Regions from separate parts of the Paenibacillus sp. 8b26 genome, predicted to be linked through region 3. Evidence: riboswitches for the same ligand, from Rfam matches in the RefSeq annotation. Region 3 holds a riboswitch; each other region holds the start of a gene.
What was found. Region 3 has a riboswitch for cyclic di-AMP ahead of ACQ4MX_RS14780 (G5 domain-containing protein). Riboswitches for the same ligand answer to the same signal wherever they lie in the genome.
Positions count from the first base shown of each region.

Region 1: linked by a shared signal. The riboswitch ahead of ACQ4MX_RS14380 (C40 family peptidase) and the one ahead of ACQ4MX_RS14780 (G5 domain-containing protein) in region 3 are both predicted to bind cyclic di-AMP.
Region 2: linked by a shared signal. The riboswitch ahead of ACQ4MX_RS27795 (3D domain-containing protein) and the one ahead of ACQ4MX_RS14780 (G5 domain-containing protein) in region 3 are both predicted to bind cyclic di-AMP.
Region 4: linked by a shared signal. The riboswitch ahead of ACQ4MX_RS07415 (hypothetical protein) and the one ahead of ACQ4MX_RS14780 (G5 domain-containing protein) in region 3 are both predicted to bind cyclic di-AMP.

Region 1 covers NZ_CP192445.1:3,119,240-3,126,596, reverse strand. Annotated here, with positions in the region: gene ACQ4MX_RS14415 (PAS domain S-box protein) at 1-680, shown strand, start outside; gene rluF (23S rRNA pseudouridine(2604) synthase RluF) at 705-1,406, shown strand; gene motB (flagellar motor protein MotB) at 1,541-2,368, opposite strand; gene motA (flagellar motor stator protein MotA) at 2,361-3,155, opposite strand; gene ACQ4MX_RS14395 (hypothetical protein) at 3,343-3,636, shown strand; gene ACQ4MX_RS14390 (4a-hydroxytetrahydrobiopterin dehydratase) at 3,756-4,055, shown strand; gene ACQ4MX_RS14385 (GNAT family N-acetyltransferase) at 4,131-4,637, opposite strand; gene ACQ4MX_RS14380 (C40 family peptidase) at 4,943-5,443, opposite strand; cyclic di-AMP (ydaO/yuaA leader) riboswitch at 5,449-5,586, opposite strand; gene ACQ4MX_RS14375 (hypothetical protein) at 5,872-6,699, opposite strand; gene ACQ4MX_RS14370 (M1 family metallopeptidase) at 6,711-7,357, opposite strand, start outside.
Region 2 covers NZ_CP192445.1:5,998,867-6,006,223, reverse strand. Annotated here, with positions in the region: gene ACQ4MX_RS27820 (DUF4178 domain-containing protein) at 1-186, opposite strand, end outside; gene ACQ4MX_RS27815 (DUF350 domain-containing protein) at 213-620, opposite strand; gene ACQ4MX_RS27810 (PspA/IM30 family protein) at 751-1,419, opposite strand; gene ACQ4MX_RS27805 (NADH:flavin oxidoreductase/NADH oxidase) at 1,536-2,558, opposite strand; gene ACQ4MX_RS27800 (polysaccharide deacetylase family protein) at 2,862-3,668, shown strand; gene ACQ4MX_RS27795 (3D domain-containing protein) at 3,825-4,493, opposite strand; cyclic di-AMP (ydaO/yuaA leader) riboswitch at 4,501-4,675, opposite strand; gene ACQ4MX_RS27790 (amino acid ABC transporter ATP-binding protein) at 4,922-5,644, opposite strand; gene ACQ4MX_RS27785 (ABC transporter substrate-binding protein/permease) at 5,631-7,094, opposite strand; gene ACQ4MX_RS27780 (M20 family metallopeptidase) at 7,240-7,357, shown strand, end outside.
Region 3 covers NZ_CP192445.1:3,222,653-3,230,009, forward strand. Annotated here, with positions in the region: gene veg (biofilm formation stimulator Veg) at 1-7, opposite strand, end outside; gene yabG (sporulation peptidase YabG) at 208-1,104, opposite strand; gene rsmA (16S rRNA (adenine(1518)-N(6)/adenine(1519)-N(6))-dimethyltransferase RsmA) at 1,254-2,138, opposite strand; gene rnmV (ribonuclease M5) at 2,146-2,691, opposite strand; gene ACQ4MX_RS14780 (G5 domain-containing protein) at 2,839-3,987, opposite strand; cyclic di-AMP (ydaO/yuaA leader) riboswitch at 4,257-4,539, opposite strand; gene ACQ4MX_RS14785 (TatD family hydrolase) at 4,741-5,511, opposite strand; gene ACQ4MX_RS14790 (HD domain-containing protein) at 5,554-6,837, opposite strand; gene ACQ4MX_RS14795 (AbrB/MazE/SpoVT family DNA-binding domain-containing protein) at 7,169-7,357, shown strand, end outside.
Region 4 covers NZ_CP192445.1:1,660,558-1,667,914, reverse strand. Annotated here, with positions in the region: tRNA gene ACQ4MX_RS07425 (tRNA-Leu) at 3-85, shown strand; gene ACQ4MX_RS07420 (glutathione peroxidase) at 234-710, opposite strand; cyclic di-AMP (ydaO/yuaA leader) riboswitch at 1,176-1,351, shown strand; gene ACQ4MX_RS07415 (hypothetical protein) at 1,467-1,862, shown strand; gene kdpF (K(+)-transporting ATPase subunit F) at 2,075-2,152, shown strand; gene kdpA (potassium-transporting ATPase subunit KdpA) at 2,305-3,981, shown strand; gene kdpB (potassium-transporting ATPase subunit KdpB) at 4,034-6,064, shown strand; gene kdpC (potassium-transporting ATPase subunit KdpC) at 6,123-6,851, shown strand; gene ACQ4MX_RS07390 (Nramp family divalent metal transporter) at 6,947-7,357, opposite strand, start outside.

The DNA.
Region 1 (7,357 bases), 100 kb from region 3:
AACTGACGACGGTAGGGCAACTGGCGGCAGGAGTTGCGCACGAAATTCGTAATCCGCTGACCACGCTGCGCGGATTCCTCCAGTTACAGCAGCAAAATAAAGTGCTGAATCTGAAGCATAATGATATTATGCTGTCCGAGCTGGATCGTATTAATCTGATCGTCAGCGAATTTTTAATATTGGCAAAGCCGCAGGCTGTACATTTTCAGAAAAAAGATGTGCGTTATATTGTAAGTGACGTCATTTCCTTGCTTGATAGTCAGGCGCATCTGCTAGGCATTGTGTTCAATCTACAGGTAACGGAGGAGCCTGCCCTCGTATACGCCGAAGAAAATCAGTTAAAACAGGTATTCATTAATTTGCTTAAAAATAGTATGGAGGCCATGAGCAAGGGTGGTACGATAACGATTCATTTGTTCTTGGAGGGAGAAAGCGTTAAAATCTTCATACGGGACCAAGGGACGGGTATTCCGGCAGAAATGCTGTCCAAGCTGGGGGAACCTTTTTTCACAAACAAGGAAACAGGTACAGGACTCGGACTTATGGTCAGCCAGCGTATTATACAGAGTCATAAAGGCACACTGGATATTGATAGCATAGAGGGAGAAGGAACAACAGCCCTTGTGCAGCTTCCAACTGCCGAGCCTGAGCCATTGGATGGGCAGCAGAAGGAAGCGTGACAGTAGAAATGGAGGGTACACAGGTTGCGCATTAACAAGTTTATCAGCGAAACCGGTTTTTGCTCGCGCCGGGAGGCGGACAAGCTGGTAGAGAGCGGCCGCGTGACGATTAACGGCGAGGTGGCGGTGCTGGGCAGTCAGGCGGAGGAGGGCGACGACGTCCGTGTGAACGGCAAGCCACTCCGTGAAAAGTCCGGTCACGTATATATTGCATTGAACAAGCCGGTGGGGATTACAAGCACGACAGAAAGCCACATTCGAGGGAATGTTGTCGACTTTGTGGGGCATCCGCAACGGATTTTTCCCATCGGACGTCTGGATAAAGATTCGGAAGGCCTCATTTTACTTACGAATGATGGAGACATTGTGAATAAGATTTTACGGGCGGAAGGCAAGCATGAGAAGGAGTATATCGTAACGGTGGATCGACCCGTCACACCATCTTTCGTGCAGGGGATGTCCACAGGTGTAAAAATACTCGGTCAGCTGACGCTCCCCTGCGAAGTGACGCGTGTATCTGAGTACGTATTCCGCATCATCTTGACGGAAGGGAAAAACCGTCAGATCCGGCGCATGTGTGCTGCCTTTGGCTATGAAGTGAAGAAGCTGCAACGTCTGCGGATTATGAATATTCGTTTGGGGTCGCTTCAGAGAGGCGCCTGGCGTGACCTGACAGAGACGGAGAAGCAGGAACTAGGTGAGATGCTGAATTATACACTCAGCTAAGCCTGAGGGCTTCTCATGGCTGTTAGATGGCAGAGCAATGGATAGGACAAGAGGCAGAGTGGAATAGCACAATGAAAAGGCACCAGCTGCATAAAAAATGCGGCGGTGCCTTTGTCTATATAACATATACATAATCAACCTTCATTCGAGCTTGAGGTAGGACTGATAACTTGTGTGCCGTTCTGATATTTACGTAGTACGGAAATTTCGACACGGCGGTTTTTGGAGCGTCCTTGACCATCCTGATTGCTTGCTAGTGGACGATACTCACCATAACCGATGGATACAAATTTGGTTGGATCAAGCTGCGGATTGAGCAGCAAAATGCGCAGGAAATTCAGAGATCTTTTGGCACTCAAATCAAAGTTGGACGGAAACTGACTATTGGAAATCGGCACATTATCTGTATGGCCTGATACGATGACATCATATCCGGGAAATTGCTGGAGCATGCTGGAGATGGACTTGGCCAGCTTTCGTGCTTCCGGTTTTACCTCAGCCTGACCCGATGAAAACAAGGCGTTATCGCTAATGGTGATCATGAGCTGGGATTGGTTCAGCTTCGTATTGAGCAGCGGAGTCAGACCATTATTTTCAATATACTGATCCATCTGCTTTTTGAGCTTTTTCAAATCTTCTTCTTCCCGCTGGGCGAGTTGCTTTTGCAGTTCAGCCGTAGAAGTGGCTTTAGACTTTATAGGTTGTGTTACCTGTTCTTTATTTTTGCCCATATCTGCGGATTGTGACGATGGATTGGCGGCAGAGTGATCCAGTATGCCAGTGCCGCCACTAAAAGCCGCACTCATGGATTGAGCCATAGTTTCAAATTTTTTGGCGTCGATCGCACTCATCCCGAATAAGACGATGAAAAGAGCTAGCAGAAGGGTCATCAAGTCGGAATATGGCAACAGCCAGCTTTCGTCGGCATGCTCCTCGTGCGGTTCATGTCTTTTTTTACTCACCGGAATCCCCATCCTTCTTGGTCAGGGTAGCCCGTTCGGTTGGAGTCAGGAATATCGTCAGCTTCTGGCTGATCGCAATGGTGGATATACCTGATTGAATTGAGAGCAGGCCTTCGACCATCATCAATTTAAGCTCCACTTCTTTTTTGGATAACCGTTTCAGCTTATTGGACATTGGATGCCACAGGACATAACCTGTAAAAATACCAAGCAACGTCGCAATAAAGGCTGCCGCGATGGCATGAGACAGCTTGGCCATGTCACTAAGATCGGCCAGAGCGGCAATCAGACCTACGACGGCACCGAGTACCCCAAGCGTTGGAGCGTACATACCAGCCTGAGAGAAAATCAGCGCGCCGGAGCGGTGTCGATCTTCAGTAGCATTAATGTCCTCCATCAGAACGTCACGTACGAATTCCTGATCATTACCATCAATAATCATACGCATACCGCCACGCATAAAGGGATCGTCGATCTCCTCTACCTTGGATTCCAGCGCTAACAGGCCTTCGCGACGGGTAATGGATGCCCATTCGGTAAATGTGCCGATGAGCTCTTTACGGTCCAAAAGCTTTTGTTCCGTGAAAATAACCTTGAACAGCTTCGGAATCCGTTTGATTTCTTCCATCGGAAAGGCCATAAAAATACTTGCTGCTGTTCCGACAAAAATAATCATGTAAGCAGCGGGATTGTTGACCAAGTTGATCACTGGCGCGCCTTTGAGAATCATCCCGACGACCAATGACATAATCCCGAGTACAAGTCCGATAATGGTTGAAATTTGCATGATACACCTCATCCATGAGAATAGATTTTGAATCCTTTCATGCCGCCGGGGTCGTCCTTGCCCCAGGCACGTCATTACAAGACGGATTATAGTATTTATCGACAAAACTCTCTTTTTTGTTAAGTACGAATTTCCGGTATAATAAGGTGATTATCTAATGAATGGTGGAAGAATTGGAGGAAATGGCATGGGAGTGAAGCACGGACGGGAGTATGAACAAATTTTGAACGATTTGACAGAGGCTGTGGGACACATTCCGGATAGCTATGAATTTTTCGAAATGGAAGCAGAAGATTGGGACAGGCTGGACCCGGCAGGGCGTCAGGAAGTCAGTGAAGCGCTGGCTGAAGACCTGTTTTATGCGCTGGGTACAGAGCCCGTTATCGCTGTGGGCAGCGGCGTTGTCATCTATGAACCGGAGCAGCACCGTATCTATGTGCTCATTGGGGATGAGGAGCTAACGTCGGTACCTTTGATTTGAACAGGTCCGTCTTATGGATTTATCAACGGGGCCGTGGTAATATGGACACCACTATATCGTAGTTTTGGTCGCATTCAAGCGGCTGAAAGGCTTCCGTATAAACGGGGAGGAGTCGTAACATGCCTTTTACACAAGAAGAGATTGAAGCACATCTGGAGAAGTTGGAGGGCTGGGAACTGGAGGAAGGACGCTGGATTGTCCGCAAATATAATTTTTCCAGTTTTATGAAAGGGATTGCATTCGTGGATGAAGTTGCTGCTATATCGGAAGCATTTAATCATCATCCATTTATTACGATTGATTATAAGACCGTGACCCTGCGCTTAACCTCCTGGGATGACGGTGGCATTATGGCCGTAGATATTAAGGAAGCCCAACAATATAATGAAGCTTTTGAGAAAATGCGTAGCAGTCATTGAGCTGATCATGGTCTGCCATATGATAAAAGCGCCTTCGATATACAACAATGCCGTTGTATGCCGAAGGCGCTTTTATCATTGAACACGAGGCTGGGGGTCAGGATGATATACCATACAATGAAACGGCTTTTTGCCATCAGGGGTCTGACGTTCATAGGTATCCGTAATCTCAAATCCGGCTGCCTTGTAAGCCCGAATGGCGCGCCCATTCCAGGTCAGTACCTCCAGATCAATTTCATTCTCCGGGTTGCGTCGTCTGGCTTCCTCAGCAATGGCACGGACAAAATCGGTGCCTCTGCCATGTCCACATAATTGGGGGTGCATTCCCAGACCCAGCCGGGTCACTCCAATCATCGGGAAATATTGAGCAAATCCGGTTAGCGTGTTCTCGTCATCCAGCACAGCAACATATTGCTCTTGGCGAAGCGTGGGGCTTCCAAATTCGACTTCAAGTGCCTTCATTTGTTCCCAAGGTAGCCAGCCGTATATGTTGTAGGGTGGATCATAGCGCCACTCACATATCGCAGCCGCCTGCTGCTCGTCCATCGGTACGATCCGGTAGTTAGATATTGAGGCCGGCATGTCTTCCCATCCTCCTTTTACAAGTACTTAAACCATTAACAACAGATTGTAGACAAGTTGCAGGGGATTGGCAAGCGGTGTTTATTTCGTACCCAAGTCGGGTATACATTCAATAAGAAGGCTTTACTGCTCATATGCTCCCCCAGCCGTGACGGTAAAACCGACGATGTTCGCAAAATCTGAAACCTTTTGAGGTGTCAGTTCGTCAGTAACGATAACGTTTCTGATGTTGTGGACATAAAAAACCGCAATTCGATTCCGGCCAGAATCAAATTGCGGCTCAGGGTTAGCTTGCTGTTCGTTAGTTATTCTACGTTGTCGTCATCAGGAGTTTCAGAAGCTACAGCGTGGTAAGCGTCTGTGCTCATAATTCTTTTTGCACCGACATAGCGGTTAGCGTAATAGTTTTCGTTCAGTGAGCTAACAACTACACCACGTGAAGATGAGGAGTGGGCAAATTTCCCTTCACCTACGAAGATACCTACATGGGAAATGCCTCTTCCTGTGGTGTTGAAGAACACCAAGTCACCAGGTCTCATTTCGTCGCGGGATACGGAAGATCCCATTTTGAATTGTGATCCGGATTGATGGGGCAGATTAATTCCCAGTTTGTGATATACATACATTGTGAAGCCGGAGCAATCGAACCCGTCGAGTGTAGTGCCTCCGCTTCTGTAGTTCGTTCCTTTGGCATCTTGGATGACCTGGTCCATCTTAGAGTCTGCAAATGCACTTCCTCCACCGAATGTAAAAGATGTAAAGGCAATGGCGAGACCCATGGCTGCGATCGTTAGCTTCTTCTTCAAAAAAAATATACCCCTTCCAATGCCTGCGAGGTTAGCTTAAGGATTCGGTAGAAGGTTCCCCTATGACCACTCTGTTGCGAGATCAATTCACCCAAACTGGTTCCCCCGCTTCCCAGGTGCCAGGAATTAGGCTTAACTTAAGATGTGCACCTTGGAGAGCAGTATTCACGATAACGATGTTTTTAAGGTAAAGGTTACAATAAAGATTACAAAGTTGTTACTATCAGTTCACTGCGATTATTGTAACAAAGTCGGCTGGCTTTGGCAAATGTTTCATCGCAAAAAGTTACAAAAAAATCTGCTCCCTTTATCGCGGGAACAGATTTTGTTAAGAGTATTCAGTTATGTGCCGTTTGCCTGGATATGAATGGAGATGGATAGTTGACTTTGGACAGCCAGAAATTGTTCGGGAGGAACGGAGTGAAGGTTCAACCTCTGCCGGAGATATCGGTATGCCATAGTCGGTACTGTGAACTGATGTGCCATAGCCTGACCAGACTGGTAACAAAATGATACGTTTGCTGGAGAATGAGTGCCAGCATACCAGTCCAAATTATCGCCATCGTGCCGAATAGACCAAGGACGAGCAGTACACCTGCACCGAGCAGAAGCGAAATACCGATAGCCGGGAGGATTTGCCGAAAGAAGGCAAGCAGCGACGATAGTATGGCGTGACCACCTACGGTGCCTAGCTGCATGTACAGGATGCACTGGCGGATGAACCAGCCATAAGCAATCCAACCGATGGCATAGGGCAGCACATGTAGGAGATAGGCGGGAGATTGCAGCGCCCCTGCCACGATAGGGTAGAGCTTAGGAGCCATCCAGAAAGCAGGGAGCAGCAGGAGTCCAAGCTCGATGACGTAATAGATCAGCGATGACAAGCCATGACGTTTCATTCCGCGGAAAAAGGACAGACTCTGTGGCTCGGTCGCATGGGTGTGCAGACTTTGGTATATTCCCGCCCGGATGAAGGGGGTAATCAGTGTACGCAGCACCGTTGCCCCCAGTAGTATCCACAGATACATATGAACCTCTCGGTTGTCCGTCAGGGCAATCTGGCTCTCCATCCAAAACAACGTCTGTCCCAGTTCATTTTGACCCTGATCGGGGTAGCGCAGCAGCAGGGGAGTAACGGCGGATTGTACCAGCCGATAGAGAAAAACGCCCCATAGCAGTCGATACAGAAATAGAATGATGACAATATAAAATTGTATGCGCACAAGCGCCCAGCCTTCTTTTATAACAGTACGCATCTATAGACACCTCACCATGACAGACTTCCAAGCAGTGTCTCCAGCAGCTTGGTAACACTTATGCTCCAACGGGTCTGGGTTTTTTCGTTCAGTTCGGCCTTCAGGCTGTTGTTGATATGCTTGTTCTCCAGCGCAATCGTGTACAGCGGATCAACAATCACATGGGAGACCGGAGATGCACTTTTTAGTCGATAGGTGGTGCTTTTGCCCGTTCCGTCCCATGCCTTGAATATCGTTGTGCCGTCCTTGAAGGTAAATTGAACAGGGACCTTGGGATAATCCGCCCCTTTTTTGCTGAGTGTAATGGTTGCTTCGTATCCGTTGGCCAGCTTGCGGTTCGTAATGCGATCCACTGAAAAATCCGCCATCTGGCCGTCGTATACATATTGTTCAAAATAGTGGCTCCACGAACGTCCGGTGACTCTTTCGACGATACGCTGAAAATTCTGCGAGGATGGATGCTTGAATCGGTAGGTCTGGACGTAGGTACGCATAATGCGATCCATTTTTTTCGCGCCGACCTGTCGTTCAATGCCACGCAGCACCAGCTTGCCCCGAGAATAGGCATTTTGTGCATATTTAGCAGCCGAGCCGTACTTCCAAGACTCACGGTTTAACGGCTGAGGGGATGATACCTGTCCAGACTGTAACGGAAAGT
Region 2 (7,357 bases), 2.8 Mb from region 3:
TTGATTACCATCCTGAAGCGTCAAAACAACGGCATTCCGAGCGCGGTTATGAACTCGGCCTACCACTTCATATGTGACAAGAGACACTTCACAGATATCGCCCGGATTTAAATGAAGCATGCTTTTTTCCGCTTTTGGTGGCTCCGGCTTGGCAAACAGATTTGAAATACGTTTCCATACACCCATGATGATTCCCCCTGCTTTTCTTTAGCCTAGAAACATGCCGCAATGATCAAAGCGCCGACCAGATGCAGCGTACCTGAAAACAGACCAAAGCCAATTTTGCCTTCCTGCGTGCCTTTATCCAGATCCAGCTGTGCCCAGTACCGAAGCAACAGACGAACGATAACTTCCAAAACAAACAGAATTACAAAAGCGATCACAGAATACACAAGCGCCTCCAGCAAATTGTTAGCTGTAGCAATCGAGCTTGACAAAATATACCCTTGTGCAAACAGCTTCATAATTAACCGGACCGTTACGGCCATATTACCGGCTTTCACTTCTGCAAAATCCTTATACTTCGTAAATAAAGAATCAATGTACATCAATACGAACAACAAAACGGCACCCGCGCCAGTCCATACAAGCATCGCTTTCATCGTTTCTAAAAAATGCATTTCATACCATCCTCCACATCTTCTTGACCTTCATATATGTTGATTTACGCCTCCGGGCAGGGAAAAGCGAAGGAGAAAACGGTTCCCCTTCGCTTCCTTAGCAACCACGCAGGCGGCCATGCTTATAACCTTATTTATTGTCGTATTGCTTCAACAAAGCGGCAAGCTCATCGTCCACGGCGCTTTTCTTATCAAGCTCCTTGAATTCCTCATCCAGCGATTTTTCCTTAGAGGACATTTCGTTGCTTGCTTCAGCACGCGCTTCTGCTTGCAGCATTTTTTCTTCCATACGCTTCAGCCCAGCAGTTGCCGTATCGGAGCTAAAACCATTCATCGCTTTGTTAATTTCTGTTTGCGCTTTGGCTGCATTATAACGGGCAACCAGCGTTTCACGCTTGTTCTTCATTTCCGTCAGTTGTCTGCGCATTTCATCCAGCTTACCACGCAGGTTATCGGCTGCCGCTTTATTCTGCTCGTAGCCCGTCTTGAACTCGGTCATTTTTTGCTCAGCAGATTTCTTTTCTTCCAACGCGCGGCGAGCCAGATCCACATTTTGCGCTTTTGCTGCCGTATGAGCCTGCTCTTCACGTTTTTTCACCAAAGCGGCCTGCTCTTCATATTGCTGTTTAAATCTCTTCTCAATGGCAATCTGAGCGGCTACCGCTTTCTCTGCATCTTCCAAGTCCTCTTGCATATCACGAATGTATTGATCCGTCATTTTAATTGGATCTTCGGCCTTGTCAATAATGGAGTTGATATTGGACATCGTAAGATCTCTTAAACGTTTGAAAATAGACATGTGAAGTTCCTCCTAGAGTTGAATGCTTAAATTTTAAGCTCTGTACACATGTTTACGCAAGCTTTGCAAATAGAGTTTCAAAAATATTATCCGATAAAATACATTTAAAGTACATTCTAAAAACCACGCAAGTATGGCTCCGGGATATCCGCCTGTACTTTCAGATCCCGCGATGCATGCAACGCCCAATACGGATCGCGCAGCATGGCGCGTCCTATCGCTACCAGATCAGCTTCTTTTTGCTGAATCACCCGCCGGGCATCCTCATAATCGTCCAGCAGACCGACAGCGATTACAGGTACATTCAGCTTTTCACGTATTTGATGTGCCAAATCCACCTGATATCCCGCTCGCGCAGATGGACCGCCGTTAGAACCAATCGGCCCCTCGCCACCAGAGGAAATGTGAAAAATATCCACACCTGCATCACGATATCGTTCCCCTATGCCCGCTATGTATTCCACATTATATCCGTTTTCAACATACTCTTTGGCGGATATCCGCATCAACACAGGCATATCAGACGGAAGTACCTCTTTAACAGCCTGAATCACTTCAACACCGAACAGCGATAGATCCTGTCCATACTCATCTTCTCTGGTGTTCGTTAAAGGTGAATGAAATTGATGGATCAGATAACCGTGAGCGCCATGAATTTCTACCGTATCAAACCCGGCTTCCACCGCGCGGCGCGCGCCTTCCTTATAAGCCTGAACCAGTTCCCTGGCTTCGGCTGTCGTTAAAGCATGCGGCTCCTTGAAACGTTCGCTAAAAGCTATCGAGGACGGTGCAACAGGCAAGTCGGCATCTTCAGCCTTTCGTCCGGCATGACCTAATTGAATTCCGATTTTGGCACCGTACTTGTGGACTTCCTCCACTATTTTGCGGTATGCAGGGATATGCTCGTCACTCCAAATGCCCAGATCATGATCTGTAATGCGTCCATCCGGGTGGACCGCTGTCATTTCCACAATAATCAGCCCGGTGCCACCTACTGCCCGGCTAACGTAATGGACATGATGCCAATCATTGGGATTTCCATCTTTGGCCTCCACGCTATATTGGCACATTGGGGGCATTACAATCCGGTTTTTTAAAGAGAGTCCCTTTAATTGATAAGGAGTAAACAAGTCGGTCACTTTGATCCATCCTTCCTTTAATTCCATGTCTCTACAATATGAATTGCAATCCCATTATACACCAGCTATCACTGGATACCGAATCCATTAAAAGGCTAAAAGCTGCGAAAATGCTGCTGTTTTCGGTCAGGTTTAATAGAATATATGCGTTTAGCTTCGTGATCTGCACTTACATCCGTTTCACAGGGCATTTCCACTCAACCTCTCAATAGTCTAACCCGTTCAGCGGCATAATTTCAACATGTCAGGTACATAATAAATGAAAGCAACCGAAGGAACCACTGCACGGAAAGGGGGATACATATGCCGTACAGGGTAATATTGCCAATCATGGCACTGTTACTAGCATTTTCGAGTTTTCCCGTTCACACGGATGCGCCTCCCGATGTCGGAACGACTCATCCCAAGGAAGCGGCCGTTGTTTCTTCAGCACACAAGAGCGGAGAACGAGCCACTCCCACATTAGCCATGCTTCGAAAAAAGCATGCGGATATTTTTAAAATGTGCGGCCCGCATACTCAGCAAATTGCCCTAACTTTTGATGACGTGCCCGATTCCCGGTATACGCCGCAGGTTCTGGACATTTTGCACGCGAATGGTATCAAAGCCACCTTCTTTATCGTCGGTCACCGTGCGGAAAAACACCCGGGCATGATTCGCCGTATCGTACGTGAAGGCCATGCCTTAGGCAACCATTCCTATACCCATCCGGATTTTAGGAAGGCATCACCGGAACGCTTTCGCAACCAGATTAAGAAAACAGAACATATTTTGGAGGCCACTGTCGGCTTTCGACCCAAGCTGATTCGCCCGCCCTATGGTGAAATTACGGAGCCTCAGCTCCAATGGGCGCGTCGTCACGGCTACATGATTGTAAATTGGAACGTAGACTCCCTCGATTGGAAGGGGCTCAGTAAAACACAAATTCAGCGTAATGTGATCCCGGCTACCGGACCAGGTTCCATCATTTTAATGCACGCAGGCGGTGGTCAAAGCTCCAACCTGAAAGGCACTGTTCAATCCCTGCCGGGTCTTATTCAAGCGCTGAAAGCCAAGGGGTACAAATTTGTCACGGTTCCACGGCTACTTCACACCTCGGAGCGGAAATAACAGTAAAGGGCTGTCTTACGAGCAGATGCATTCTGCTCGTAAGACAGCCCTTTTTTAATCGACAAAGCCCATATGAATCAGGACCGGCGATTAAGTTGTTTGATATTTGTTTACATAATATATATTATGTAAATATAATTCATTGGCTTATACAGTCTATTTATCAATGACGTACAGCTTCACATTTTGGAAACCAAAGTCATTCACAAAAGATGGACTTCCCGGAATGAAAATATCAATCCGTTTCCCCGTAATGGCGCTGCCCTTATCGCGAGCTACCGCTACAAAAGATTGATCCGGCAGCCCTGGATGGGAATAGCCTGTAACCAGCACTTTCGTACCCAACGGAATTACGTTGGGGTCTACCGCAATCGTACCGAGCTTAAGCGGATTTCCGAAATAGTCTACTGCTCCCCATTTTCCATTTTCACTGACTGCTGCGGAATACGCTGTGGCCTTCACATCAACTACTTTGCTGTAGTTAAATGTTTTGCCCCATGCTTCAACCTGTTGACCGTCACTGGCAGGCGCTTTCTCGGACAAAAGCCGAGGCTTCGAATCTGAAGCGACCTTTACCTTGTTCTCGTCCGGAACCTTAATTTGTACTCCTGCATATATATTGCTGGCAGTAACATCCGGGTTCTCCTTTTGCAGATCCTCTACAGATACCCCGTAACGCTGAGCAAGCAAAAAGAAGGTATCACCTTCCTTGGCGGTATGAAGCGAAGCGGCGTCCGCTACCCCTGCTGTCTGTGCCAATCCTGCGATAGCTGCGGCCAGCACTGCAAATTTCATTGTTTTTCCAATACGTTTCAGATGTTTCAAAAGATATGTACCTCCTCTAATATGCCTGCGAAGTTAGCTGTCGGATTCGGACTCAGGAGAAGCCCTATGCTTAATGCAATTCACCCCTAGGCACCTTCCATCCATTCGTATGAAGACGGATCAGAAGTGACTGCCGTTGTTACGTCCCCCGCACTTCCCATGATTTTGGGTCCCGCATTCAGCGCCTGTCGTTGCTGTCTGCTGCCCAGGTAAGTTTTGGCTCACTGCATAATATCACAATTTTGTAACCTTATCTGCATGAAAATGTTGGGAACCTTGAACATCATACTACATCTGTTACAATTTTGTCATCATGAAATCGAAATCAGTTACAAAAATCTGAACGAGGATGACAAAAAAAAGAAAAAGCCCTCCCGTCAAACTTCCACCGCGGAGGGCTTACTTCATAGCCTTTACAAGCTCATTTCTTACAAAACCTTGGCAAGAAAATCCCGGGTACGGTCATGGCTTGGTGTACCAAAAACCTGCTCCGGTGTACCTTGCTCCACAATTTGACCATTATCCATAAAAATAATGCGGTCTCCTACCTCGCGGGCAAAGCCCATCTCATGCGTTACGATGACCATCGTCATGCCACCCTCAGCCAGCTTCTTCATCACGTCCAGCACCTCTCCGACCATTTCAGGGTCCAAGGCGGAGGTCGGCTCATCGAAGAGCATCACATGCGGCTGCATCGCCAAGGCGCGTGCAATTGCAATCCGCTGTTTCTGTCCACCGGACAACTGGTTTGGAAAGGTGTCTTTTTTGTCTTCAAGTCCAACGGTACGCAGCAGCTCCAACGCAATTTTCTCTGCTTCCTTTGCTGACTGGCCTCTAACCTGAGTCGGCGCAAGTGTCAGATTTTGCAGTACTGTTTTGTGTGGGAACAGATTGAAGTGCTGAAACACCATGCCCATTTTCTCACGAGTTGCATTAATGTTGTGACCGCGTGCCGTAATCGGCTCACCCTCAAACAGAATCTCCCCGTCAGTCGGCTGCTCCAGCAGATTCATACAACGCAAAAATGTACTTTTTCCCGAGCCACTCGGTCCAATGACGACGACAACCTCGCCTTTGGCAATATCTACATTAATACCTTTTAAAATTTCATTTTTGCCGAACGATTTACGCAGTTGTTTAACGGTGATCACTGGCTCTCAACTTCCTTTCCCATAAACCCAACAGCTTCGACAAGCTGAATGTCATTACAAAATAAATAGCAGCCGCGATGACGAACGGACTTAATCCTTCGTAGGTGATGTTCTTAATGACTTGAGCCTGATACATAATATCCACCATACCGATGGTAGAAATGATGGAGGACTCTTTAATAATCGTAATAAATTCATTACCGATGGCAGGCAGTACGGACTTGAACGCTTGCGGTAAAATGACGTGACGCATAGCTTTGCCTCGTCCCATACCGAGTGAACGGGCTGCTTCCATCTGACCCCGGTCTACTCCCTGAATACCTGCACGGAAAATTTCAGCCAGATATGCCGAGCTATTCAGAGATAACGTAATAATACCGGACTGAAGTGGCGTAAAATTGACACCTAGCGTCAATGCAACCCCGTAATGGATGATCATAAGCTGTACCAGCATAGGTGTGCCACGCAGCACCTCCACGTACGCTGTACCCAACCACTCAATGATACGTATACCGCTCATCCGCAACAGAGAAATGATCAGACCAATGATAAATCCGAACAGTACCCCGAGGGCGGACAGCAACAATGTGTAGCCGATACCCGTAACGTAAAAACTGCGATATTTCCAAAATATATCCACAATGTTATGGGAAGAAGCCTGTCGATCCGCAGAGAGCGCGCTCGCTTCCGTGGAAAACTTTTCAATAGACCCATCTGCTTTCAGACGAGCCAGCGTTTTATTTACAGATGCCAGCAGTTCAGTATTTCCTTTACGAATACCTACAGCCGTTTCTGCTCCTGCTTCCTCAGGCACCGCCTTGGCAAGTGTTACAGTGCCATCCAATGTGTATCCTTTAGCGACAGTGTCTTCGATCACTACAGCATTCACACGTTGGGTCCGAAGCTGGAGCACCAGATCGGATATTTTGTCCAGTGAAGTTACTGAGGCATCGGGCACTTTCTGAGCAATTTCCTCTTGGATACTCCCCTTTTGTGCTCCGATCTTCTCGCCTTTCAAAGCAGCCATCGTCGAATATTTGTCCTTATCCTCCGGGCGTACCATAATCACTTGCTTGGAGTGGTAGTACACATCCGAAAAATCAATACTCTTTTTGCGTTCATCCGTCGGTGTCATACCTGACAGAACCAAGTCTACGCGGCCACTTTGCAGAGCAGGCAGTAACGAGTCAAAGCTCATGTCCTCAATGACCAGCTCTGCACCCAGATCCTTGGCAATTTCATTGGCGATATCAACATCAAAGCCAACAATGGTATCCTTACCGTTAACTACTTTATGAAACTCATACGGCGGAAAATCGGCACTCATGCCGAGTACAAGTTTTTGCTGTGTCTTCGCTTCCGTTCCGTATGCAGTGAGCATAGGAAGACCAGCCAGCAGCAAGATAACCGCCGTCAAAATCAGGGCGGTAAAACGATATGCCTTTTTCAATCTTTTTTTCTCTCCTTAAATTCTTTATAATAAATAAGATTGTGTCATTATAAATGAATATGCATGAATATGCAATGAATGTTATAGTACTATTTTATGATTTTCACAGTATGTAAATTACAGTTTCCACAAAGGAGTTTTTATCATGAATAGCAAAAATACGATTCAACGCACCATTGAGCAGCATGCAGCACGTTTCAAGGACATTTCTTTATATATTGGCGCCAACCCTGAACTGGGAAATGAGGAATTTTTGGCCTCTG
Region 3 (7,357 bases):
TAGCCATTGCCTAACGACCACCTCTTTCCTTGTCCATTATAACGAATTTTAGAGACAATGTCAAATCAAGCTAAATATTATATCAACACGAAAAATAATTTGTCAATTTAATTTTTTGCGAACAGGAATATGCGTATAAAAATGCCAAAAAGCCCCTGTAATCAGAGGCTTTTTATCCACGCAAATCCTATTCAACAGGTTTAAACCCTAGATTGCAGAAGGCGTTACTTTAAGAGTCGACAAATTTTCGAGCTTGGGCAGACCGATACGATAGCTTCCCCGGGTTTCGATACCGCCTACGCCACGGCTGCCACTTATCGTCTGATGAAACAAGTCACCCATGTTGACTGTATCACGAATCGACGTAAAGGCTGCCTTGGCAGCCACATATACCGGGTCCAGCGCGTGAATCAGAATGCGCCCTGGCGAACTGGCAAAATTCGCTCCTGCACGCAGCAGCGCTTCAAAATGGGACTGACATGCTCCCGCCACAATCGTCAGTGAATCCAGATGACGCTCATATTGTCTCGCTACCTGGATCGCCGCCACAAAATTTTGCGAATTTTTATAGCTTTTCAGGCTATATAAATCATAAGGCTGCGGCTGCTTCAATACCCCGTCGTGTCCGGTAATGACTACGATATCCGGTCGAATACGGGGAAGCAGCCGATACAACGTGTCGGCCATTGCCGATTCATGTACATGATGCCCCTCTGCAGGAACGCGGAGTTGCTCATATAGGTTGAGACATTTTCTCAAATAGCCAGCATCCCCATCCAGATGAAGTACCTTGCCGGGCATTTCAAAATACGTCGACTCCACCGGATCACTCCACTCCCCGATCAAAGCCGCCTGACTGCGGGCAGCTTGCTTCTGCCGTGCCTGCTGCAGCAGATGGAGAGACTCATCCGCCTTAATATGGGCTTGCCGTGTCTTCCCGCTAATCTGGTCAGCAGGCACCTTGACCAGATCGTTCACGGGGGAATCGGCAAGCAGCCGAAATTCCGTCCCTTTAATGATCACTTTATCCCGCTGGATGTCCTCAACGCGAAACGTGACATCTCCGCCGTACGATTTTCGAACGACCAAGTCTCCTAAAATCATCACACTGTATCACCCCTCCCATATCGTATGGGTGAATGCACAGTTTGGTTCCTTATCCATGCTCAGGAGCTTATGCAAGCCAGCCACAACCGTGCAAAGCGCAACCAGACGCCCTCTAACTGCTGCTAAGCGATCACTTGTGCGTCAGGTTAGGAAATCCCGGCCTCCAGCAGCACAGCGCTCAGACGCGCAAATTCCTCGATGCTCAGCGTCTCGCCCCGACGGGAGGGCTCTATGCCTGCCTGAAGCAACAGCGGCTCCAGCGTGTCCCTGTTCTCTTTGGTAAAGAAGCGGCTTTTCAGGTTATTCGAAATGGTCTTGCGACGTTGAGCAAAGGAAGCATGAACGACTTCGAAGAAATGCTGCTCGTCCACCACCTCTACCGGGGGCACTTCCCGCACACGCAGACGGATGACCGCCGATTCTACATTCGGCTGAGGAATAAACACCGTATTCGGTACGATGCAGACCAGTTCAGGCTCGCTGTAATATTGCACTGCAATACTCAAACTGCCGTAATCCTTCGTCCCAGGAGACGCAGCCATACGCTCAGCCACTTCCTTTTGGATCATGACGACGATATTCTCCAGAGGAAGCTTGTCCTCCAACAGCCTCATCAGAATCGGTGTAGTGACGTAGTACGGCAGATTAGCGACGACGCTCACTTTACTGACCCCGGCAAAATCGGAAGCGAATACCTCGCACAAATCCAGCTTCAGCACATCTCCGTGGCGTACCTTCACATGCTCATAAGGGGCCAGTACCTCTTCGAGAATAGGTAAGAGCCGCTGGTCAATCTCGACAGCAGTAACTACCTTGGCTGATTGCGCCAGCTTCTCGGTCAAAGCGCCAATCCCCGGACCGATCTCAAGTGCACCCTTCGTATCGTCCAATCCCGCAGCATTCACGATCTTGTTCAGAATATTTTGATCAATCAGAAAATTTTGTCCCAAACTCTTTTTGAACGAAAACCCGTGCCGCTGAATAATCTCCTTCGTGCGCCGCGGTGTTGCTATATCTTGAATCCCTGTCATACGGATATCACAATCCTTCACTTTCAATTTGTGCCAGCGCACCGGCAAATTCCTCACGGCTGATCTGGAACACAGCGAGCCGTTTATGTAGCTGCTTACCGTTACAGTAACCAATCCCCAGCACATTACCCAAAGCCATACGCCGTGCAGCAGCATTTGGGTGGGTGATAAGTCCGGCGTCAATCAGATCCGCCCAATCGATTAGAGGATCAGCCCCTTCCACCGTCGTATGCACCCGTGCGAGAGCGTGTCTGATCGCTTCAGGCGAGGCATTCTCTACGCCAATATCCCCTTTGCGCGTCGCTTCCGCCTCTGGTATAAAGGCCTGCTTGCAACCGGGCACCTTGGAGGCGATAATTTTGCGGATGCGCTCCCCTGCATGATCGGGATCGGTCAAAATAATGACACCCCGCCGCTCCTGTGCCAACGCAATTTTGCGCAACGTCATTTTATTGATGGCGGAGCCGCCCGTTTCTATCGTATCCGCCTCGACAGCACGGCGAATAGCCACCGTATCATCCCGACCCTCTACCACGATCACTTCCTTGATCATTTGCGTTTCCCTCCACAACTACACAGTAAGCTATATTCATCTTTCCCTGCTTTTGAAAACAAAATAAGAAGAGGATATCCTCTTCTTAGCATGGCATAACTATGATGTTAATAGTATCGCATTGACCCAAACATATACAACACGTTTTTAGTTAATTTCAGGCTTCACTGGTCCAATCACATATACGGTTTTTCCGTGCTTTCGACCAAACTGATTGGCTTGACTTAAACTCTCATAATACACATCGATTTTGTGGCCTTTAATCGCGCCACCGGTATCCTCCGCACGGCGGAAGCCCACCCCTTCAATATACACCCACCAGCCGATTGGAATCACACTTGGATCGACAGCAATGGTGCGCCCTTCCGTGACACGCGTGCCGGATGCGGTACGTGTACCGATACCTGACTCCTGTGAGGAATACGCCGTCATGGAGACGTTTTGTAATACTTTACTGTATTTGAAATTCACACCTGCTTTACGGACAGCATTGCCCGAACTAACCCGTGTTGCCTTAACAGCATCTTCGGGACCGACGGAAGCAGCCAGAACGACCGGTTTTTTCTTCGTTCCTACCGCAATCACCTTATCCACACGATTTTGCGCGACTTCCTTATTTACCAGTTGCTTGGATACCAATTTTCCGTCATGGTATACCTTTTGAACATGCTGGACCACAACACCCGTTTTACCGCTTTGGATGACCCGATTATCGCCTTTATAGAGACTCGGATCGGCCGTTTTGATGACCTGATAAGGCACCTGTTGCTTCTGTTCGACCTGCTGTTTCTTCACACGGACGATTTTTATGTCCATGTTAGACGAAACAGAGGCATCCAGAGCAGGGTAAACTTTATCATTTGACGATAATTTATAGCCCGAGGTGCGAATGGCACCCTCTACTGTATTTTCTGTTGTGTACAACTTTTTCGTCTCATTGCCTGAGGATACTTTGACCTGATTGGCACGTTTGATAACTACGCGATCCCCATCCTGAACTGCTCCGTTCAGCGGCATCGAAACCGTATCATGCGGCTGAAGTGAAATCGAATGCTCTTTGAGCAAATCTTGGAGCTGGGATTCCCGGGTTTCTACCGCAGATGCCTTACCGTCGATGACAAAAAAGACCTGTTTTTTAGATTGAGTGTACACCAGAATTGAAATCATAATCGTTAGTGCGATTAGAAAAATAGCAACCAAAGCAGCCTGGCGCACATTTTCTTGCTTCCAACGCAATACGTAAGACATGCTGGATGAGCGTGACTCATGGGTCTCCTGTTTTTGGAAAATGCCCATTTCCTCCGTCCTCCTTACATAGCCCGCCGTCTGGAGTAAGACATAGTTGAGATTGACGTGACTATAACAGATTTTCTACAAGACAAGCCCGTACTGCGACTGTCCTGCACCATGTACCCGTCTTCGCGGCATGCTGTCCTCCCCTGTTTAATCACAGTATGATGACAGATTTTCTTTTATTCACAACAAAAAAAGCCAGAGAAAGAGACTAGAGAGCTCTTTCGTGGCTTCCGACATGTGCGAATATGCGGAAAAATCATGCACGAGATGGCTTCTCTCTTGTTACGCTTACGGGGTTAGCTGTCGGGTTCGGACGTAGAGAGACGCCCTAGCTTGGGTCAACCGCTCATGGCGGTTGCCTTCACATTCACCCCGAAGACCCAGAAAGAAATCGAAATACGGCCCCTCCACCTGTTCAATCCCATCCGGGAAAGGAATCTAGGTCGAGCCGGCTGGCGGAAGAGACGTTCCCTTCTTGCCCATACACCGGACGTACTGTAAGCCATATCGGTTCCCCCGTTCCCTGTAAAAGGGACTCAGCGAGACTGGTTCATGAAATGAGCTGTTGGTGTTTACATTCAAACAACAATTCACTGAAAAGATGATATCCTGTTTCTATGCATGTTGTAAAGCAGGTTTCAAGTACATTTTCTAAAATATTCGGTTAAAATATTGTAATATTCTCGAGTTTCCTGCAACAAATTCATGATTAGCTTCGTCTATCTCATTATTTTGATTGATTTCTTCACTTTTTTACTTAATGTCAAATCGTTCCAGGGCATTTCGGGTCGTTATTGACACTAATTCCTCCACCGCTATTCCCTTGATTTGGGCAGCAGCCTCTGCGACCAGTCCTACATGTGCGGACTCATTTCGCTTCCCGCGGAACGGATGCGGTGTCAGGTAGGGCGCGTCCGTTTCAATGAGCAGACGGTCCAGCGGCACCTGTGCCAGTACCTCCTTTGGCTGCTTGGCATTTTTGAACGTTATCGGCCCGCCAAAAGAGAGGTGAAAGCCCATATCCAGCACCATTTTAGCCGTCTCCCAGCTCCCGGAAAAGGAGTGCATCACTCCGCCTACCTCACTCGCTTTTTCTTCACGCAAAATCTTAACAATATCTTCATGCGCATCCCGGTTATGGATGACAATAGGCATGTTCAGCTCACGAGCCAGTCCAATCTGCTTGCGTAGCACCCGATGCTGTACATCCTTCGGCGACGTGTCCCAATAATAATCCAGGCCAATCTCTCCGATCGCCACGACTTTTTTATGACTGCATAACGATGCAATCCATTCCAGATCGCCCTCCTGCATCGTGATCGCATCCTGTGGATGCCATCCAATTGCCGCATAAATAAAATCATACGTTTCGGCCAATTTCATGGTAGACGGAATGGTCTCACGATTAAATCCGATATTAATCATTCGGGTCACTCCCGATTCGACAGCGCGTGCTATAACTTCTTCGCGGTCTTCGTCAAATTGCGGCGCATCTAAATGAGTGTGAGTGTCGAATAAATTCAAGGTTTTTTGTCTCCTTTATTACTTTATTTGGCATATAATTGTCTATTGTTTGACAAAATAATTCCTTATTTCGGCAGGAAGCTTGTCCTTTACCCCATCCAATTTGTTTTGGGGATAGTACATGTGATATTTTCCCCGGTGAATGCCGCTAATGGAGCGCACAATTTCCGACACTTCGGAAATTTCTCTCACTTCTCCTTTACGTCCCAGCAGTAAAATCTGGTTGTCCGTCGAGCCACCCTGCCGAAACACATCATAAGGAAGATCCGTCGGAAAATCAATTTCCAGATCATATTCCGGGTGCAAACCAACCAGCTCCAGCGCTGTCCGAATGTTGTCAATGGTATCTGTATCCATATTTTCGATCTCTACATATTTATACAGCTTGCGATCCATAAAACGGGCACTCAAATCGCTTAAAATCTCGTCCTTTTCCCGTTTCCACTGACTGAACACTGTCTGAATCAAAGACTCGTCGAGCATCAAATATTGTTCCACCGTAAGCTCTCCCCGAAAGAGGTCTGGGAATGGCTCCAGCAGAAAACTAAACTCATATCCGTTTCTAAATAGCTCCTTCGCCCGCTTGAAAATTTTACGTAATAAAATTTCCGAGCTGCGTGTCACAGGATGAAAATAAATTTGCCAATACATCTGATAGCGCGACATCAGATAATCCTCTACCGCATGCATGCCTGACTCCTTCACAACAATTCTTCCATTATGAGGACGCAGCAACCGTAAAATACGATCCAAATCTATGGTGCCATAATTGACGCCTGTTGAGTGCGCATCCCGCAGCAAATAATCCATACGGTCCGCATCCAGTGGGCTTGTGACCAGGTTTACGACAATCGGCTTGTCGTACGTTTTGGCAATTACCGCAGCCACCTTCGCAGGAAGCTCCTCATCGACTTGCCGCAGCACAGCGTTAATCTCTGTATTCCCCAATACAATCCGGCATGTCCAATCCTCGTGATTCATATGAAAGGCTTCTTCTATAGAATGGGAAAACGGGCCATGCCCCACATCATGCAACAAAGCTGCACACAATGCGACTAAACTTTCTTCCTTCGGCCAATCGGAAAATTCATCGCGGTCAAATTGGGAAATAATACGCCGTGTAATTTCGTACACACCTAACGAATGCGAAAAACGACTATGCTCCGCTCCATGAAACGTAAGATAAGATGTACCCAACTGCCGAATACGACGCAAGCGTTGGAACTCTGGAGTATTGATCAAACGCCATATCACTGTATCCTGAACATGGATATAGTTATGTACCGGATCCTTAAAAACTTTTTCTTCACTGAGTGGCTGGTGCAAGATATCAACTCCTTTAATATTCTGAATAATGGATTAAGATACAATAAAATCCTAAACGATTCCCTTCATTCGACACAGCTTGTCGTAATTTGTCGAATTATAGCTTTTCAGCATTTCCAAATCGACAAATGGCCTAAATCATCAATAAAATAAGGTAATACACACGCATCATGCTCTTTATTCTAAATACTTTTGCATAATTAATCTGTTAGCACATTTTTAAGGTTGACTGTTTTGGGAATCGTTGGTATAGTAAATATCAGAAAAGAGAAAAATTTGTCGAATCATGACACTTATATTATTTTAAACGGCGAGAGGAGCCTGATTTATTATGATGAAATCCACTGGTATTGTAAGAAAAGTTGACGAGCTCGGACGTGTTGTTATTCCAATCGAATTGCGCCGCACATTGGGTATTGGCGAAAAAGACGCTTTGGAAATTTATGTTGATGGTGAACGCATTATGCTCAAAAAATACGAGCCTGCTTGTATCTTCTGCGGCAACGCCGAGAACGTAATT
Region 4 (7,357 bases), 1.6 Mb from region 3:
TTGCGGTCGTGGTGGAATGGCAGACACGCTATCTTGAGGGGGTAGTGGGCGTACGCCCGTGGAGGTTCGAGTCCTCTCGACCGCATTACATGCAAGACACAGTTAAAAAAGCATCCTGACACGTTTTTGACGTGAAGGGATGCTTTTTTGTTATATCCCTTTTTTTCTAGCCACAGGAGCAGCCGCCTGGTTCGGCTGCTTGTGAACAGTGATGAAGTGGCTTGTAAGCTTCGCTACAAGAGCTTCTCGATATCCCCCGCCAGTTTATCCGGAGTTGTCTGTGGGGCGTAGCGCTTAAATACGTTACCTTCGCGTGTAATTAAAAATTTAGTAAAATTCCATTTGATCGCTTTGGAGCCTAGTACGCCCGGAGCTGTCCGGGTGAGGTAGCGGAATAAAGGGTGTGCCTGATCGCCATTGACATCTGTTTTGGCAAACATCGGGAACGTAACTCCATAATTAATCTGGCAAAACTCCGAAATGTCCTCGCTGGAACCCGGCTCTTGCTTGGCAAACTGGTTGCTGGGAAACCCCAGGATTTCAAGACCCTGCTCATGGTATTGGTCATATAGCTCTTGTAGCGCCTTGTATTGAGGGGTTAGCCCGCATTTGCTGGCTGTATTCACGATAAGCAGAACTTTTCCTTCGTATGTGGACAACGGAATCTCTTTCCCTTGCAGGGTTTGTGCATCATATTCATAAACGGTCATGGTATCCCTCCTAATTTAATATTTTGCAATTAAATTGTAAGCAATTTAACGAGGGGTTGCAAGTCTATAATAGATGTATTGCACTGTCTGAAACTGTAAAATCGTATTTTGTTCAAAACGGCAAATGGTACTGCAAATGGGGCGAATTGCGGTGTTTCTCATCGTAAAAACAGGCTCAATCGGCGTTTATCAGGTGCATACAGCAGTTTTTCTTTCTCTTTTACAAAAAAGGGACAAAAAATGCTCTCCATACGCCAATATTGACATGCCCGTCATTTTCAAAAAGGGATGAAAAACCGAGCTTGAAGGAGCTGGGAGAAGGATATTTCAATTGTAAGCGCTATTATTAATCTTCTTTGCTCTAAAGACCGATTTATAACCCTGCAGGTGAGCTTTACAGTGTTCCTTGCGCGGGTGTATGATTCAAGACGTAATTTCAAATGAAGTGAATGAAGCAGCAACGAATTGTCTATAGCGCTGAATTTTGCAGTTGCAAAAGCGGGGGAACCAAAGGAGATCTATTCGGCTTTTAAAGGGCCGTGTGTCTCATGGGGTGAATTTTCTGGCCAAGTGCCAGAAATAGGGCGACTCTCACGTCCGAATCCGACAGCTAACCTCGTAAGCGTACAGGGAGAGGCAACAAACCGCCGTGTGCAGCCATGGTTTATTTTATCATGGTTACGTAAGAAGCCGGAGGAAAGCCTTTTTCCTTTGGCTTCTTTTTGTTGTCTTTTTATACCGGGAGAGGAGCTACTGATGGAAGGTCGGCTAATCATTGTCACTGCACCGAATGAATCGGGCAGAAATTTTGTGAAATTGCTTATGTACAAAAAACTGGCGTTTGCGGTTCTGACGAATAGCGCTCAGGAGGAACGACAGCTCAAAAAAATGGGTGTGGAGCATATTGTGCGCATCAATACGATGCAAGCGGGGAAATGGAATTTTCCCAAAAAAGAAATTGGCTGCGTGTATTTGTTTGAGAACAGCTTGAATCTGACGTGCCGTTTTCTGCAAATTTGCCGGCCGCTGACATCAGATTCGGTCTATGTCATTACACAAGGCTGTAATCCTCAAGGGATTTATCGAGGTTTGGGAGCAGACCATGTGATCTACACTTTGAATGGAGAGGTGGGTTTCCTGCTGAACGGATAGTCGCTTACGGTATGGCTAATATAAATTAAAATTTTCGAATTCATTGTATGGTGATTTTACGAGGATGTAAGAATGACGATCTGAGGACCGATACGGGAGGGTATGAACATGATGGATATATACATGCTGCTCGTGATGGGTGTGAGTTATGGAGTGATACTGCTGTTTGTACGCTGGTGTGATGCGCAGACCTCCAAAGGAGGGCGAAAAGGATGATGGTTGTGCTTACGCTTACTGTTATTGTATTTGTGTATTTAATCTACGCACTCCTGAATCCTGAAAAGTTCTAATCAGCTAAACAGGATCAAGCGGGCGGGGGACAGCAGATCGTGGATGAGACACCAGAGGCAGCGGGTTTTCGCAAACGTGTGCACTCGCCTGGTGCTATGAACTCGTCTGTTGTTCCAAAAACGCAGGAGCATTTTGAAGGAGGGAATAGATGATGGAGCTGCTGCAAATTGGAATTGTGATTGTGATATTGCTGCTCTTGGTGAAACCAGTGGGCACCTATATATATCATGTGTTCTCAAATGAACCGAATCGGACGGATCGGGTGTTTGGCGGAACGGAGAAGCTGATTTATAAGGTTATAGGATTGAAAAAGCTGGAGAGCATGCGCTGGACCACGTACGTTATGAGCTTCATTGCTACGAATGTCGTGCTTGTGGCGGTCAGCTATGTGCTGCTGCGCTTGCAGGGACTGCTTCCCGTTAATCCGTCTGGAAATGGCAATATGGAAGCGTCACTTGCTTTTAATACAGTGATCAGCTTTATGACTAATACAAATCTCCAGCATTATAGCGGAGAAAGCGGACTTACGTATTTGACGCAGATGGCGTTCGTTACGATGATGATGTTCACTTCGGCTGCTTCCGGTTTTTCGGTTGCTGCGGCTTTTATGAGAGGATTGACGCGGCGCGGTGAAGGGATGGGCAACTTTTTTCAGGATTTTATCAAAGCGATTATACGGATTTTTCTTCCGTTGGCCTTTGTACTTACGCTGGTGCTGGTTGGACTGAAAGTACCGCAGACACTTCAGCCTGCGGCGGATATCACGACGCTAAGCGGAACACAGCAGCAGATTGCTTTGGGACCCGTTGCTTCGATGGAATCGATCAAGCATTTGGGTACGAACGGGGGCGGTTTCTATGGGGCCAACTCGGCGCATCCTTTTGAAAATCCAAATCCCTGGACGAATGTGCTGGAAATTTTGGCGATGTGGGTGATGCCGGCTTCGCTGCCGTATACCTTTGGACTGTTCGCCCGTAATCGCAAGCAGGGCTGGATTATTTTTAGCTCCATGATGGTATTGTTCCTCGTCTTCCTATCCATTACGTATGTGTCGGAGAAAACGGGCAATCCGTTGATTCATGCACTGGGTGTGGATGCTTCTCAGGGAAGCATGGAAGGGAAAGAGGTTCGCTTCGGCATTGGACAATCGGTGTTGTTCACGGCTGTAACGACGGCGGCAACCACAGGCTCGGTGAATAATATGCACGATACGCTGACCCCGCTGGGCGGTATGGCTGCTTTGGGTGAAATGATGCTGAACGTCATTTTCGGCGGTAAGGGCGTCGGGCTGATGAATATGCTGATGTACGCGATTCTGGGTGTGTTTATATGTGGATTGATGGTCGGCAGGACGCCGGAATTTATGGGCAGGAAAATTGAAGGCAAGGAAATGAAGCTGATCGCGATTGCCATTTTGGTACATCCGTTTCTCATTCTGGTGCCGACTGCGCTCGCTTTTATGAGCCATTGGGGGTACGATGCGGTCACAAACCCCGGATATCACGGGTTGACTCAGGTGATATATGAATATGCTTCATCTGCGGCTAATAACGGCTCGGGATTTGAAGGTCTTGCGGATAACAACGTATTCTGGAACACGACAACAGGGATTGTTATGTTCTTCGGACGATATGTATCTATAGTTGCACTGTTAGCTGTAGCGGCTTCATTGAATGCCAAAGCACCGACTCCCGTGACGATGGGCACACTTCGCACGGACAACAAGCTGTTTGGGGCGATTTTAATCGGGGTTGTGCTGTTGATCGGCGCGTTGACCTTTTTGCCCGTAATCGTATTGGGGCCTGTGGCTGAATTTCTGACCATGTGAAGAAGATGAACAGGAAGAAGAAAATGAGAATGGATGAACGGGGTGCTTGATCATGAAGGAACAACGCAAACGCATGCTGGACAAAAGCATCTTGAAGCATGCGATCAAGGATAGCTTTATGAAATTAAATCCGATGATCATGATGAAAAATCCTGTCATGTTCGTCGTGGAGATCGGCACATTGGTCGTGCTGCTCATGCTGCTGTTTCCCGGTTATTTTGGAACTGGTAACGAAATGGGCTTTAATCTGGCTGTTTTTATCATCCTGTTGTTCACGTTGCTTTTTGCTAACTTTGCCGAAGCGCTCGCAGAGGGGCGGGGGAAGGCGCAGGCTGCCTCTTTGAAGAAATCCAAGCAGGACACACAAGCCAATAAGCTTGTCGGGGATGAGATTCAGGTGGTCAGCTCGACCGAGCTGCGCAAAGGTGACATTGTGATGGTGTCCCAGGGCGAGATGATTCCGAGTGATGGTGAGGTGATTGAAGGTCTTGCTTCAGTGGATGAATCGGCGATTACGGGAGAATCGGCTCCAGTGATCAAGGAATCGGGCGGTGATTTTTGCTCAGTAACCGGCGGGACGCGCGTGGTCAGTGACCGAATTAAGGTGCGGATTACGACAGAGCCGGGTGAGACGTTCATTGATAAAATGATTTCGCTCGTGGAAGGCGCACAGCGGCAAAAGACGCCGAACGAAATTGCGCTGAATACCCTGTTGATCAGTTTGACGATTATTTTTCTGATCGTGGTGGTGACGCTGGCACCGATTGCCCGTCATTTTAACATTGACCTGCCTGTTCCCGTGCTGATCTCGTTGCTGGTCTGCCTGATTCCTACAACGATTGGAGGACTGTTGTCAGCCATCGGGATTGCTGGTATGGACCGGGTCACCCAGTTTAACGTGCTGGCCATGTCAGGCAAGGCAGTAGAAGCATCCGGGGACATCAACACGATGATTTTGGACAAAACAGGGACAATCACCTTCGGTAACCGGATGGCGAGCCAATTCGTGCCTGTAGGCGGCGTAGAGGAGACAGAGTTAGTGAAGTGGGCTGCGATGAGTTCGATGAAGGATGAGACGCCTGAGGGGCGCTCAGTTCTGGAGTTGATGCGTAAGCAGGAGCACACGCTGGATGAATCCTTGGCAGCAGGCGGGACCTTTATCGAGTTCAAGGCGGAAACCCGGATGAGCGGTCTGGATCTGGCCGATGGACAAAAGGTACGTAAGGGCGCGGTGGACTCTGTCCGGCAGTGGGTACTATCGCAAAACGGCAGCGTTCCAGCCGATCTGGAGGAAAAAGCGAATCAGGTGGCCTCTGAAGGAGGTACGCCGCTGGCTGTCGCGCTGGATGATCGGATATATGGCATTATTTATTTGAAGGACACGGTGAAGCCGGGCATGAAGGAGCGATTCGATCAGCTCCGGGAAATGGGCATACGCACGATCATGTGTACCGGGGATAATCCGCTGACAGCCGCGACAATTGCACGGGAAGCGGGTGTGGATGATTTTGTGGCTGAAAGCAAGCCGGAGGACAAAATCGCAGTCATTCGCCGTGAGCAGGAGCTGGGCAAGCTGGTTGCCATGACCGGAGACGGTACGAATGATGCTCCTGCGTTAGCACAGGCTGACGTCGGGCTGGCCATGAACAGTGGTACGGTCGCGGCCAAGGAAGCCGCCAATATGGTAGACCTGGATTCCGATCCGTCCAAAATTATTGAGGTGGTCGCTATCGGCAAGCAGTTGCTTATGACACGCGGTGCTTTGACAACGTTCAGTATCGCAAACGATGTTGCCAAATATTTTGCCATTATTCCGGCGATGTTCATGCTGGCGATTCCGCAAATGAGCGCATTAAACGTGATGGGGCTTGGCTCTCCGTTGTCCGCTATTTTGTCGGCGCTGATCTTTAATGCTGTTATTATTCCGCTTCTGATCCCGCTGGCCATGAAGGGCGTGAAGTATAAGCCCATGAGCTCGGATCGTCTGCTGGGACGGAATTTGCTGATTTACGGTTTGGGTGGTATGGTGGTGCCGTTTGTCGGCATTAAGGCCATTGATTTGCTGGTGCATTTGTGGATTTAACGCAACCTGTGAAGGTGTGCATTTCGGATACTGAATGGAAGCAGAAAGGGTGAGCAACATGAGTGGCTTTTATCGGATGATGTCCGGACGCAGATTTGCTGCACACGAAAAGGCCGGGTCTGCCGGGCAGGGGAATAACAAGCGTCCAGAGACGGATGCTGTGCCGAATGGACAGCCGGAGAGACAAGAGATGCGGGGAGGCACCATTATAGGAGTGGCCTTGCGTACCTCGGTACTGATGATCCTCCTGTGTGGCCTCGCTTATCCGCTGGTTAGCACGGGCGTGGCACAGGTATTGTTTCCGCAGCAGGCGAATGGCAGTATGCTTCGTAATGCGGAGGGTCAGGTAGTCGGCTCCGAGCTGATCGGGCAGTCTTTTGCGAATCCGGCGTTTTTTCAGGGGCGGATATCAAGCATTGATTATAATGGGGCCGGTTCAGGCTCCAGTAACTACGCACCGTCCAATCCGGCCTTGATACAGAGGGTTAAGGATTCGATAGCAGGTTGGCAGAAAAATAATCCGGATGTACCGATCAGTCAGGTTCCGGTGGACCTGATTACGAACTCCGGCTCCGGCCTGGACCCGCATATCTCGCCACAGGCGGCACGGGTTCAAATTCCGCGTATTAGCCGCTTGACGGGTATTGCGCAGGATAAACTGAAAGCACTGGTGCAGGAGCAGACCGAAGACCGCAGCGCCGGAGTATTTGGAGAGCCGCGTGTGAACGTGCTCAAGCTGAACCTTGCGCTTGAAGCGCAAGTGCAGGTACAGTCAGCCAAGCGGTAAGTTGGACGATGGATTAGGATAATTAAAAAAGGTATCCCGGGTTGCAATAAGCCAAGGGGATACCTTTTTCTTGATTTTAAAGTGTTGCTTGCCTCTCAATGACCTGAAATGGTTTGAGCGATGAGTACCACATTCAAGATAATAATGACAGCGGTCACGATCCAGGCTAATACTTTTTGCCATGTTTTGTTCGCAAACTCACCCATACGCTTTTTGTCGTTGGTGAAGATCAGCAACGGGATGATGGCAAAGGGAAGCTGGATGGACAGAATGACCTGACTTAGCACGAGCAACTCTTCGGCCCCTTTTTCCCCCGCGATTGCTGTGACAATCACCGCTGGAATGATCGCGATGAGTCGGGTCACCAGACGGCGCAGCCAAGGCGCGAGACGGAGGCTGAGAAAGCCCTCCATGACGATTTGCCCGGCTAAGGTACCGGTTACGGTTGAATTCTGCCCGGAAGCGAGCAGCGCCACCCCGAACAGGATACTGGCGAGTGTGGTTCC